Regions from separate parts of the Rhodoferax sp. GW821-FHT09E07 genome, predicted to be linked through region 2. Evidence: predicted binding sites of a transcription regulator. Region 2 holds the regulator's gene; the other holds the start of a gene.

Region 1 (6,681 bases), on a different contig from region 2:
CTCAAGGGTTACATGGGCAACTTCGACCCCACCTTCCTGGCGCTGTACACCACGCCCGACAAGCTGGCCGAGCTGGCCAAGGACTACAAGGTCTATTACAAGAAAGTGGACGGCAAGACACCTACCAGCTACACCATGGACCACTCGGCAGGCAGCTACGTGTATGACACACAGGGCCGCCTGCGCCTGTTCACCCGCTACGGCAGCGGTGCCAAGGTGCTGGCGGCGGATATTGCCCAGTTGTTCAAGCAGACATCGTGAATGTGCGCTAGCGCACCCACCTTGTAGGACTGGACCGACCCCAGCAAGCGGTCAACGCTGATATCCGTAGAAACCCGAATGCGGGACCATGGAGGCATCCATCCTTACAGGGAGCGCCCCATGACATCGACCTACCGCCACTTTGGCGATCTACAACGCAACCAGTTGCTGGCCGCCATGCCCCAAGCCGATTTGGACCGGTGGCGCGGTCAGCTGGAACCGGTGGAGCTGTCCCTGAACCAGGTGTTGTGCGCGGCCGGCAGTACGCCGGAGTATGTGTACTTCCCCACTACCGCCATTGTCTCGCTGGTGTATCTGACGCAAGAGGGCGCCTCGGCCGAAGTGGCGGTCGTCGGTAACGACGGTGTGGTGGGGGTGTCCCTGCTGCTGGGGGGCGGTTCCGCGCCGAGCGAAGCGGTGGTGCAGAGCGCGGGCCGGGCCCTACGGCTCAGTGCCGCGTTTTTCAAAAGTGAGGTGGAGCGCTCGGGGGCCATCGCCAAGCTCATGCTGCGCTACGCCCAGGCAGTGCTGGGGCAAGTGGCCCAAACGGCGGTGTGCAACCGCTACCACTCGATCGACCAGCAACTCTGCCGACGCTTGTTGCTGGGCTTGGACCGTTCGTATTCCGACGAAATGGAAATGACCCACGAGTTGGCGGCCAGCCTGCTGGGGGTGCGGCGTGAGGGCATTACCATCGCCGCCCACAAGCTGCAAGAGGCTGGGCTGATCCGCTACCACCGGGGCCATATTGTGGTGCTGGACCGCCACCGCCTGGAGCACCAGGCCTGCGAGTGTTATGCCGCGGCCCAAAAAGAGTACCGCCGCCTCTTGCCCATGCCCTTGGCAGCCTGAAACGGCGGCTGAGGTGTCAATCGACCGAGATTTTTTGGCTGGTGATGATGCTGCCGAGCACGGCGGTGTCGCCTTTTACGCGGTTGCTCAAGCCTTCGGCCGAGGTACCCAGCACCGTCCAGCCCTGCTGAAACAGCTTCTGCCGCATTTCCGGCGAGCGGGCAATCTCGCTGAAAAGGCTGGCTAGCCGCACCGCTTCGCGCTTGGGCAGATGCAGGGGCGCGGCCACCGCATTCCAGATCTCCAAGTTGAAATCTTTCACCCCGGCCTCTGAGAGGCTTGGGATCTCGGGCGCCAATGGGCTGCGCACACTCGCGGTGACGCCAATGGCCTTGAGCTTGCCGGCCTTGATTTGGGCATTCGCCAACGCCGGTGGCAGCAGGCTGAGCTGCAGGTCACCTGCGATCAGAGCCGTCGCCACCTGTGGGTAGCCAGCGTATGGCACGTGCAGGGGGGCTATTTTTGCCTTGGTCTTGAGCAGCTCCATGCCAAGGTGGCCAACCGTGCCCACGCCGGGCGTGCCATAGTTCCATTTGTCGCCAGACTTGCGTGCCGCGGCCAGAAACTCGGCGGCGTTATTCCCTGGCGCATTCAGGGGCGCCACCAACACCAGCGGCGAAACGCCGATGAGGCTGATCGGCTGCAGGTCCTTGAGCGGGTCATAGGGCAGCTTGGGGTTCAGCAGCTTGGCAATCGTCATGTTGCCGTTGATCATCAAACCGATGGTGTGGTCGTCCGTGGCCTTGGCCACGTAGTCGGCGGCAATGTTGCCGGCCGCCCCCACTTTGTTTTCCACAATCACCGGCTGGCCCAGCGCCTTGGACAGCGGATCGGCAAAGGCACGGGCGGTCAGGTCAGGTGATGAGCCACCGGGAAAGCCCACGATGATGCGCAGCGGCCGGTTCGGCCACGGCGCGTTGGTATCTGTGTTGTTTTGGGCTATAGCCCCCGTCGATATTGCGCAGGCAGCTACTAAAAGTGTAGCAATCTTGGCGGCGTTGCGTCGCATGAAAAAAGTCTCCAGTCGGAAAAATGCCCCCTGTGGCCTAAGCCGGCAGGGGGCATTGTCTACCAAGCGCGTGACACAGGGGTGTCGCGCCGGTGTGCTCAGGCGTATTCGGCCAGCGCAGCCTTCATTTTCTTCATGGCGGCCACTTCAATCTGGCGGATGCGCTCGGCGCTGACACCGTATTCGGCCGCCAGGTCATGCAATGTCATGCCACCGGAATTGTCATCATTGACCTTGAGCCAGCGCTCTTCGACGATGCGGCGGCTGCGTTCGTCCAGACTGTTCAGCGCAGTGGCAATGCCATCGGTGGCCAGCACGTCGCGCTGGCGCGCTTCGATCATGGCCACAGGTTCGTGGTTGGTGTCGGTCAGGTAGGCGATGGGGCCAAACGCGTCTTCGCCGTCGTCAGACGGAGAGGGGTCCAGCAGCACATCGCCGCCCGATAGCCGGGTTTCCATCTCGATGACTTCTTCGGGCTTCACGTTCAGCTCACGCGCCATCGCGTCGATCTGCTCGGGGTTCATGGTGTCGCGGTGCGTGCCCAGGTCAGCAGCCGCGTCGTCGCTCTTGAAGCGCTGCTTCATGGACCGCAGATTGAAGAACAGCTTGCGCTGGGCCTTCGTGGTGGCCACTTTGACCATGCGCCAGTTCTTCAGGATGTATTCGTGGATCTCGGCCTTGATCCAGTGCAGCGCGTAGCTCACCAGGCGCACGCCCTGGTCGGGGTCAAAGCGCTTGACCGCCTTCATCAGGCCCACATTGCCTTCCTGGATCAGGTCGCCGTGGGGCAGGCCATAACCGAGGTATTGGCGGGATACGGACACCACCAGACGCAAGTGAGAGAGCACTAACTTACCGGCAGCTTCAAGGTCGTTATCATTTTTGAACTTGCGCGCAAACTCCTGCTCTTCTTCCAGCGTGAGCATGGGCAGGCGGTTGGCGGCGGAAATATAGGCGTCCAGATTCCCCAGCGGCGGTACCAGCGACCACGGATTGGCCACGGCCACAGCGGTTTGGGGGGTAGCAAGCAAAGCGGACATTCAGAACCTCCTTGTGTTCGTAGGCCAAATATTAGCACTCGTAGGAGTTGAGTGCTAATTGCTTGGTTCAATGTCCTGGATAGAAAAAGGATGTTTTTTTGTAAAGTTTTGGTGCTGCGTGCGCTTGCGCCGGTACTAGAGTCCGGCCCACACCTGCCGCACCAGCAAAAGAGCAATGGTCCACATGGTTAACCCAATCAGTCCATCCAGTATTTGCCAGGCTTTGGGCCGCGCAAACCAGGGCGCCAGCCAACGTGCCCCAAACCCCAGCAGGCCGAACCAGAACAGGCTGGCAAGGCTGGCGCCCGCGATAAACCAGGGGCGCAGCGCTATGGACTGCTGTGCGCCAATACTGCCCACCAGCAGTACGGTGTCCAGGTACACATGGGGGTTGAGCAGTGTGAATGCTGCGGCCTGAGCCATGGCGCCGGCCAGACTCAATAGGGCCCCTGTTTCCGCCGCGCGCAACTGGCTGGCGTGTTGCGCACGTCGCAAGGCTTGCCATCCATAGGTGCCCAAAAATACGGCTCCCGCCAGTGCCAACGCACGTGCGACGTCCGGGCGTTCTCCCAGCGCCTGCGCCATACCCATCACCCCCGCGGTGATGAGAAGGGCATCCGCCAAGGCACAAAACAGCACGACCGCTCCCACATGTTCACGGCGCAGACCTTGCCGGAGCACAAAGGCGTTTTGGGCGCCTATGGCCACGATGAGTCCCAGGCTCAGGCCCAGGCCTTGAATAAACACAGGCAAAACATTTGCAAGGGTGTAGGGCAGATTCGTCATGCCGCAAGCTTGCCGCTACACCGAAATGAAGGCAAACTATCTTTGCTTCATTTAATTAAGAATTTCTAACCTATGCTCGACTATGCCTCGTTGGCGGCGCTGGCCGCCGTGGTGCGCGAAGGCAGCTTTGAGCGTGCCGCCCACGCCCTGCATGTCACGCCTTCCGCGGTCTCGCAGCGCATCCGCTTGCTGGAAGAGCGCGTAGGTTGCGCACTGGTGATCCGGGAGCAGCCTTGCCGCGCCACGGAAACGGGGCGGCGGCTGTGCCAGCATGTGGACCGCGTACGTTTGCTGGAGCACGAGTTGCATGGCGAGCTGCCCACGCTGGAGCAAGAGGGCGGTGCGCGCGTACCTTTGCCCATTGCCGTGAATGCCGACAGCCTCGCAACCTGGTTTGCCCCCGTATTGACCGCCTTTGCGGCCGATGCGCCTGTGCTTGTGGAGGTCGCAGTCGATGACCAGGACCACACCGCAGAATGGATGCGCACGGGCGCGGTACTGGCCGCAGTCACCGGCACTGCACGCCCCTCCTCGGGCTGCAATGTGCGGTCATTGGGCTCCATGCGGTATGTGGCAGCCGCCAGCCCGGGGTTTGTGGCGCGATATTTCGCCACAGGGGTTGGCGCACCAAGTTTGTCGCTGGCCCCCAGTCTCTTGTTCAATTCCAAAGACGAATTGCAGTCGCGCTGGGTGCAGCGCTTTTGTCACCAGGATGTGGAGTTGCCGCGGCACACCTTGCCTTCATCGCATGCCTTCGTCGCCGCGTCCGTTGCCGGTATGGGTTGGGGCCTGCACCCCGAAGCCTTGGTCCATGAACACCTCAAGGACGGGACACTGGTTGAACTGGTTCCCAACAGTGCCATGGACGTTCCGCTGTACTGGCAGCAGGCCCGTGCGACGTCGTCGTTGCTCGACGGATTGACCCGTAAAGTTCTGGCAGCCGCGACTACAGCGCTGTTGCAGCAGGGCTGAGAGGCAAGAACAAAGGGCGAATCCAACGGATTCGCCCTTCACCCATAGCCTTAGGCCGCGGCAGCTAGCGCCCTGGGCGCTTCTGCATAGTGGTCAAACTGCATTGAGTAGCTGGCCCGCCCCGAAGTCAAGGCGCGCAAGCTGCCGATGTAGCCAAACAGGTTTTGCAGCGGCACCATCGCGTGGATGACTGCCGCATTGCCCAGCTGTTCCTGCTGGCGCACCAGGGCCCGCCGGCGGTTCAGGTCGCCAATACAGTCGCCCACATAGTCCAGCGGCGTAGTGACCTGCACTGCCATCACCGGCTCCAGCATGACGGACCCCGCCGCCTTTTGCGCTTGCGCAAAGGCCGCACTGCCCGCCAACTCGAAGGCCAGTGTGGACGAGTCACGGTCATGGAAACTGCCGTCTTCCAGAACCACCCGCACATCCACCACCGGGTAGCCCGCCAGTACGCCTGCGCGCGCCGCGCGCCGAACCCCATCCTCCACGCTGGGAATGAACTCTCGGGGGATTGCTCCTCCGGCGATTTCACTCGCAAAGTGCAGGCCTTCGCCACGTGGCAAAGGTTCGAGACGCAGCGCCACCTCCGCAAACTGGCCAGGTCCACCTGACTGCTTCTTGTGCACATAGCGCACTTGGGCTTGCCGGGTCACCGTTTCACGCAGGGCGACCTGCGGTTGCCCTGTATGCACCGATACGCCAAAGCGGCTGCGCAGCTTCTCCAGCGTGACTTCCAGCTGCAGCTCGCCCACGCCTGACAGCAGGGTTTGCCCAGACTCGTTGTCTTGGCCCAGACGCAAACTGGGGTCTTCGTCCACCAAGGTGTGCAGTCCCTTGGAAAAGCTGGCCTGGTCCTCGCGGGCCAGGGGCTCCACCGCCATCGTGATGACGGGCTCGGGTGCGTGAATTTCCTCCAGCACCAACGGCTGCTCTGGATCACACAGGGTGTGCCCCGTCTTGCTCGCCTTGAGCCCGGCCACAGCCACAATGTCGCCGGCCGTGGCGTGCGTCAGCTCTTCACGCTGGTTGGCATGCATTTGCACCACGCGCGACAGGCGTTCCTTATGACCAGTGCTGCTGTTGAGCACCATGCTGCCGGCCTGCGCCTGCCCACGGTACACACGCAAGTAGCTCAGTGCCCCATGTTCGTCATGGACCACTTTGAACACCAGCGCAGCAAAGCCGTCACCGTCACCCAGCGCCTGCGCGCGGTCCTCCGGTGCCGGCAGGTAGTCCACTACGGCATCCAGCAGAGGCTCAACACCCTTGTTCTTCAGCGCGGAGCCTGCAAACACCGGCACAAACGCCTGCTTCAAGGTTCCCAGGCGGATACACGCGCGCAGCTGCGCCTCTGACACGTCTTGGCCATTCAAATACGCGGCCAGTACCGTGTCGTCTTGCTCCACCGCAGTGTCTACCAGAGCGTCGTGCGCCGCCTGTGCGGCTAACACCATGTGCTCGGGTATGGCACCGCGCGTCAGCTCGGGCTGGCCGTGCGCATTGCGCGGCCAACGCAGCGCTTGCATGCTGACCAGGTCAATCACGCCTTCAAACTCGGCCTCATGCCCCAAAGGCAGTTGCATGACCAGAGGCTTGGCGCCCAGGCGATCCGCCATCATTGCCACGACCCGCGCGAAGTCCGCACCGGTGCGGTCCAGCTTGTTGATCAGGGCAATGCGCGGCACACCATATTGGTCGGCCAGGCGCCAGTTGGTTTCCGTCTGCGGCTCCACGCCGGCAACGCCATCAAACACCACA
Region 2 (6,681 bases):
CGGCGTCGTCTAGCAGGGCCTGCACGCCGGGGGCGGTGTCGAATTCGGCGGACACATCGGTGCGCGCCGCGCCCTCGCGGATCACGCCGGTGTCGGCCCGTGCGCCGGTGACCAGCTGCAGCGCGTCGATGAGGATGGACTTGCCCGCGCCGGTTTCACCGGTCAGCACCGAGAAGCCGGACTCCAGGTCCAGCTCCAGTTCGCTGACGATCACAAAGTCTCTCAGAACAATCCGCTTGAGTGCCATATCTCCACGTGCCTTCAGGCCACGCCTTCATTCCAATGCATTTTTTGGCGCAGGGTGTCAAAGTAGGTCCAGCCCTTGGGGTGCAAGAAGCGCACCCGGTGCTCCGACAGCGTCACCTCAATGCGGTCGCCGTGCATCAGGCTGGCCAGACTCTGCATGTCAAAGTTGGCGCTGGCATCGCGTCCCGCTACTATTTCGATAGCTATCCGCGCAGTGTTGGGGAGGGCTAGCGGCCGGTTTGACAATGTATGGGGGGCAATCGGCACCATCACCCAGCCGGGGATGGATGGGTGCAGCAGCGGCCCACCGGCCGACATGGAATAGGCGGTGGAGCCCGTGGGAGTGGCGATGATCAGGCCGTCGGCCCGCTGATTGGACACAAAGTTGCCGTCCACCTCCACCCGCAGCTCCACCATGCCCGAGGTGGCGCCGCGGTTCACCACCACATCGTTCATGGCCAGCGCCGAGAACACGCAGTGCCCGTCGCGCATCACGCGGCCGTGCATCAGGCTGCGGTCGTCCATCTCGTAGTGGCCGGCCAGCATAGGTAGCAGGGTGGCCTTGTACTGCTCGAAGCGGATGTCGGTGATGAAACCCAGGCGGCCCTGGTTGATGCCGATCAGCGGCACCTTGTACTGCGCCAGCTGGCGGCCTATGCCCAGCATGGTGCCGTCTCCGCCCACCACCAGCGCCAGGTCGCAGCTGGCGCCAATGCCGGCCACGTCCTTGGTGGTGTAGCCGGTCAGCTCGGTGTTGGCGGCGGTGTTGGCCTCGATGACGATCTCGCAGCCCTGGTCCATCAGGAAATGGGCTATCTCGTCCAGCGACTCGCGCGATGAGGCGCCGACGGCGCGGGCCCCCGTAGATTGGTACTTGCCAATGAGAGCGACCTGTCGGAATTTGGACAACATCCGCAAATTAGACACTAAATAGATCACTAGAATGGACCGATGCTCGATGATCGTTCCAAGTTGTTGTTGAAAGCGCTGGTAGAGCGCTACATCGCTGATGGACAGCCCGTGGGCAGCCGCACCTTGTCCAAGGCCTCTGGCCTGGAACTTTCGCCCGCCACCATCCGCAACGTCATGTCGGACCTGGAAGAGCTGGGCCTCATCGTCAGCCCCCACACCTCCGCCGGGCGCATTCCCACCGCACGCGGCTACCGCCTGTTTGTGGACACCATGCTCACCGTGCAGCCCGGCCAGTTCCAGCCGCCCAGCCTGGCGCCGGACCAGCCACAGCGCGTCATCTCTAACGCGGCCAACCTGCTGTCCAACCTGTCGCAGTTTGTGGGCGTGGTCATCTCGCCGCGCCGCACCTCGGCGTTCCGCCACATCGAGTTTTTGCGCCTGTCTGAAAAGCGTCTGCTGGTCATCATCGTGTCGCCCGATGGCGACGTACAAAACCGCGTCATCTACACCGAGGTGGACTACGCCCAAAGCCAACTGGTGGAGGGCGCCAACTTTTTGAACACGCACTACGCCGGGCTGGAGATCGAAGAGGTGCGCAAGCGCCTGCAAAACGAGGTGGACAGCCTGCGGGGTGAGATCGCCACGCTGATGCAGGCCGCCGTGCACGCCAGCTCCGAAGCCATCCACGAATCGCAGCAGGACGAAGTGGTGATCTCGGGCGAACGCAACCTGCTGTCGGTGTCCGACTTTTCCAGCGACATGGGCCACCTGCGCCGCGCGTTTGACCTGTTTGAGCAAAAGGCCCAGCTCATGCGCCTGCTGGACGTGACTGGCCAGGCCGAAGGGGTGCGCATCTTCATTGGCGGCGAGAGCCAGGTGGTGCCGTTTGAAGACCTGTCCATCGTCAGCAGCCCGTACGAGGTGGACGGCAAAGTGGTCGGCACGCTGGGCGTCATCGGCCCTACGCGCATGGCTTACGACCGCATGATCCAGATCGTGGACATCACGTCCAAGCTGGTCAGCAACGCGCTGAGCCACCACAAATAGGCCTGTGCGGCCCGGTACAATCCGCGGTTCGGTGGGGCCGTTAGCTCAGTTGGTTAGAGCAGAGGACTCATAATCCTTTGGTCGACAGTTCAAGTCTGTCACGGCCTACCATTAAAAATCAAAGTCCCACCATCCACAAGATGGTGGGACTTTCTATTGTTGTATGACCTAATTTTGTGAGTGGGTTGATTGGCAACGCATCTCTTTCTTCCTGTGCTGGTTGATCAAGACTTCCTCGGTGTATAGCAAGTCTGCGAGAGCGAAAAACCGGACTTCTTACTTCTTTAAATAATGGAAGCTTCATGAGATTGTTTTTAATGCTTCTCTCTGCATCAATTCTTTGTGCATGTACCGAGAAGACATCAATAGTGGAAGATAAGAGCTATGAGCAAATCCTTGCTGAGAGTGAAGCTGCAGTAAACAATAAGTTGATGGCAGACGGTAAACGCGTCTTAGAAATGCGGCTCAAAGATCCGTCCAGTGTCCAATATCGGAATGTGACCCTGAATAAAGGTGCGCTGTGCGGCGAATACAACGCAAAGAATGAAATGGGTGGCTATGTTGGCTTCAAGAAATTCGAGTACTCATTTGGTGGTGAACTTGTGTTGAACAGAGAAGAGCCCTTTTATTGCAAGTAAGCCTCGTCTACTTCCTCCACTTTTGTGAAAATTTCAGACCTAGATTGAGACCGGTTGCACAAGTTTGCGATCAGTTAAACCATTCACGTCGCTCATCTACCCGACGTATCCCCGCCTCTAGAATGGACTTTTCCGGTTTAACTTGGATCAGGGACTTTCATGAAAATGCTTCGTTTGTTGGGTATCGGCGTGGCGGCGCTGTTGGGTTTACTGGTGTTGGCCGTGGGTGTGCTCTACGCCCTGTTTGACGGCGACAAGATCAAGGCCGAAATCAGCCGCACGGTGCTGGAACAAAAGCAGCGTACGCTGGTGATTGCGGGCCAGCCCAAGCTCTCCGTCTGGCCCAACGTAGGCATTCAGCTCGACGGTGTGACTTTGTCCGAGCACGCGAGCAAAGACGAATTTGCCGCGCTGCAATCGGCCCGCATTTCGGTGGCGCTGATGCCGCTGCTGAGCAAGCAGGTGCAGGTGCGCGCGCTGGACATCGAGGGCCTGAAACTCACGCTGGTGAAGAAGAAGGACGGCACGCTGAACATTGCCGACCTGCTGGGCCAGCCCACCGCAGCCGAGGCAGGCAAGCCCGCAGAACCCACCAAGCCGGCGGAGCCCCTGCAGGTGGATATTTCCAGCATTCGCATTGCCAACGCCCAGCTCACCTGGCGCGACGAGAAGGCGGGCACCACCACTGCGTTGTCGAACCTGAGCCTGTCTACCGGCCATGTGCTGGCCGACACGGGCGCAAAGACGGCCGCGTTGGACAAGCTCAGCCTGTCGGCCAAGGGCCAGAGCGGCACCGACGCCTTTGCGCTGACGCTGGACGCGCCCAAGCTGAGCCTGTCGCCCGAGAAATCGGGCGGCGAGGCCATCACGTTGACGGCCACGCTGCAGGGCGCGGACCGCAATGCGACGGTGAACCTGGTGCTGAACGGCGTGGAGGGCAATGCCGACGCGCTGAAGGTGGCCAGCTTGGCGTTGAGCCTGGATGCCAAGGCGGGCGACGCGGTGGTGAAGGGGCAACTGAGCTCGCCCGTGGCGGTGAATGTGGCGGGGCAAAGCGTGGCGCTGGCCAAGCTGACCGGCAGCCTGGACCTGGCCCACCCCAGCATGCCCATGAAGAGTGTGACCCTGCCCATCAACGGCAGCCTGAAGGTGGACGCGCTGCAGCAAACCGCCGCGCTGGAGCTGGCCACGCAGTTTGACGAATCCAAGATCGCCACCAGCGTGAAGGTGGCCAAGTTTGCGCCGCTGGTGCTGGCGTTTGACCTGGATGTGGACAAGCTCAACGTGGACAAATACCTGCCTCCCAAGCCCGCCCTCACGATGGCACCCGCCAAAGAGGCCGCCGCGGCCAAAGAGGCGCCCATCGACCTGAGCGCGCTCAAGGGCCACACGGTGAATGGCAATATTCGCATCGGTGCGCTGCAGGTGTCCAACCTGAAGCTGGAGAAGATCAACGCCAAGCTGGCGCTGGCCGGTGGCAAGCTGGAGGTGGCGCCCCTGTCGCTGAACCTGTACGAGGGCAGCACCAGCGGCAGCCTGTCGGTCAACGCCAACGGCAATGCCGTGGCCATCAAGCAAGCCCTGGTGGGCGTGAGCATCAACCCGCTGATGAAAGACCTGGTGGCCAAGGACCTGTTGGAAGGCAAGGGCAATGTGGCGCTGGACATCACCACCCAGGGCAGCACGGTGACGGCCATGAAGAAGGCGCTGGGCGGCACCGCATCGCTGGCGCTGAAAGATGGCGCTATCAAGGGCATCAACCTGGCGCAGAGCCTGCGCGACCTGAAAGCCAAGCTGGGTCAGGCCGACAGTACGCAAGCGTCCAATGCGAACCAGAAGACCGACTTCTCGGAGCTGACTGGCAGCTTCAAGATTGCCAATGGTGTGGCGCATAACGATGACCTGGCGATGAAGTCCCCCTTCATCCGCCTTAGCGGCGCGGGTGACATCGACGTGGGCGCCGGCCAGATGAACTACCTGGCCAAGGCCGCGGTGGTGGCCAGCGGCGAAGGCCAGGGCGGCAAGGACCTGGGCCAGCTCAAAGGCCTGACGGTGCCCGTGCGCCTGATCGGTCCGTTTGAGGCGCTGAGCTACAAGATCGAATTCGGCGCGATGCTGGAAGACGCCACCAAGGCCAAGGTGGAAGAGAAGAAGCAGGAGATCAAAGCCAAGGCCGAAGAGGCTGTGAAAGACAAGGCCAAGGACTTGTTCAAGGGCTTGCTGGGCAAGTAAGCCGTCCGCTGGATTGCGCAGCGTGCTCCTTTTTTAGGAGCTGCTTGCGCAATTTTGACGGGGGCTAGGCGCTGTTTTAGCTAAACAAGGCGCCTGCCTGCGCGCTGGTCATCGTCTCTGCGCCCCAGGTGGTGGCGCGCTGCACAAAGGCTTCTTGGTCGGCCTCAAAGCCGGTGACCGGGCTCATGCAGTCGGTCAGCAAAACCACGCGGGGCCGTGGCCCTGCGTGCTGGTTCAAGTAGCGGGCCAATTGGTCAAAGCTGAACGCCACGCAGTGGCTGCCGGCCTCTCCGGCGATGAACAGCACATCCACCCCACGGGTCAGCTCTGCGGCCAGCGCATTGTTGAACTGGGTGGAGGGCACGGCTGCGTCGGGGGCATCGGCCTCAAACACACCGAAATGTTCGGTCAGCGGGTATTCGCCCTTGAGCACCTTGTGCACGGCGCGCTGGTTTTTGAACTCCCATTGGGCTAGCTGATCTGCCAGCGGAGCGTAGATGTTGTGGCCCCAGGTGCCGGTCACGCAGTGCACAGGCCACACCACCAGCCTGGGCCGCCCGGCCTGGGCCAGCTGCGCGAGCATGCCCAGCACTTGCGGTATCAGGGTGGCGTCCCGCGGCGTCATTTGGCCGCTGGCAATGTCTGCGGCGGTTACAAAGCTAAAGGGGGCTGGGGCGGCGCCGTCAGGCGTTTTCCAGAAGGTGGTGCGTTCCACCGCGACGCTGGCATGCGAGTCCAGGGTGACGGTGATGCCGTCCAAAGAGTGGGCCGCCATGAAGGACACCAGGCGCTGCAGGTCGGCGCTGGCGCCCTTGACGGGCAGGGAGGCACCGGGGATGTCGCAAAAGTCGTTTTGGGGGTCGATGATGAGTAGATGCTTCACGACGCCCATTGTGCTTATTTTTTGCCCCCACGCTCCCGCTCCGCCAGATGCCCGCGGCAACTGGCGTTGATGACACGCAGCTCGGCCAGCGTGGCGTCAATCTGGGCGCGCTTCTTTTCCAGGTCGGCAATCTCTGCGTCCGTGCGGTCGATCACGTACTGCAGCTGCTGCACACGGCCTTCGCCGTGGTCGCCATACAGGTCCAGGTAGCGTTTGATCTCGGCCAGCGGTGAGCCTATGGCCTTGGCGCGCAGGATCAGCGCCAGGCGCGCGCGGTCACGCCGCGTGTAGACGCGGGCGCCGTTCACCCGGCGCGGGCTCAGCAGGCCCTTGTCTTCGTAGAAGCGCAGCGCGCGCAGCGTGATGCCGAACTCCCGGCACAGCTCGGTAATGCCAAACAGCTCGGCGGTGCCTTCGTCGCGGTGGGAGGCGACAAACGCCTGCGCGTCTGCCACTTCGGTGGCGGTGGCCACGGTCTTAAATGACACGTTGCAGGCGCATGGCCACGCCCATGTCGCCGCTGACCTTCAGCTTGCCGGCCATGAAGCCGGTGGCGGGTTCCAGGTCGCCGTCCAGCAGGGCTTGCAGGTTTTCCAGCGTGATGCCCACGGTGCAGTCCACGTCGGTGTTCTCGTTGCTCACGCTGTTGGGGGTGCTGGCACCGTCAATGACGATGACGCCGTCGGCGCCCAGGTCGAACTTGAGGGTCGCGTTGAGGCCGCT

The links. The regulator HrcA, encoded in region 2, represses chaperone genes, less so after heat shock. The targets are predictions, from matches to a motif close to TTAGCACTCNNNNNNNNNGAGTGCTAA.
Region 1: rpoH (RNA polymerase sigma factor RpoH) is a predicted target of HrcA. The motif match lies at 3,194-3,220, and genes of this name have one in related genera.

What each region holds. Positions count from the first base shown of each region.
Region 1 covers NZ_JBWKOP010000005.1:362,943-369,623, forward strand. The annotation lists gene AC07OE_RS12250 (SCO family protein) at 1-261, shown strand, start outside; gene AC07OE_RS12255 (Crp/Fnr family transcriptional regulator) at 382-1,113, shown strand; gene AC07OE_RS12260 (Bug family tripartite tricarboxylate transporter substrate binding protein) at 1,130-2,122, opposite strand; gene rpoH (RNA polymerase sigma factor RpoH) at 2,221-3,162, opposite strand; gene AC07OE_RS12270 (LysE/ArgO family amino acid transporter) at 3,298-3,948, opposite strand; gene AC07OE_RS12275 (LysR family transcriptional regulator ArgP) at 4,021-4,920, shown strand; gene fusA (elongation factor G) at 4,971-6,681, opposite strand, start outside.
Region 2 covers NZ_JBWKOP010000008.1:239,246-245,926, reverse strand. The annotation lists gene recN (DNA repair protein RecN) at 1-247, opposite strand, end outside; gene AC07OE_RS17315 (NAD kinase) at 262-1,158, opposite strand; gene hrcA (heat-inducible transcriptional repressor HrcA) at 1,198-2,205, shown strand; tRNA gene AC07OE_RS17305 (tRNA-Ile) at 2,240-2,316, shown strand; gene AC07OE_RS17300 (hypothetical protein) at 2,508-2,843, shown strand; gene AC07OE_RS17295 (AsmA family protein) at 3,003-5,075, shown strand; gene AC07OE_RS17290 (cysteine hydrolase family protein) at 5,152-5,958, opposite strand; gene AC07OE_RS17285 (MerR family transcriptional regulator) at 5,973-6,446, opposite strand; gene AC07OE_RS17280 (SCP2 sterol-binding domain-containing protein) at 6,436-6,681, opposite strand, start outside.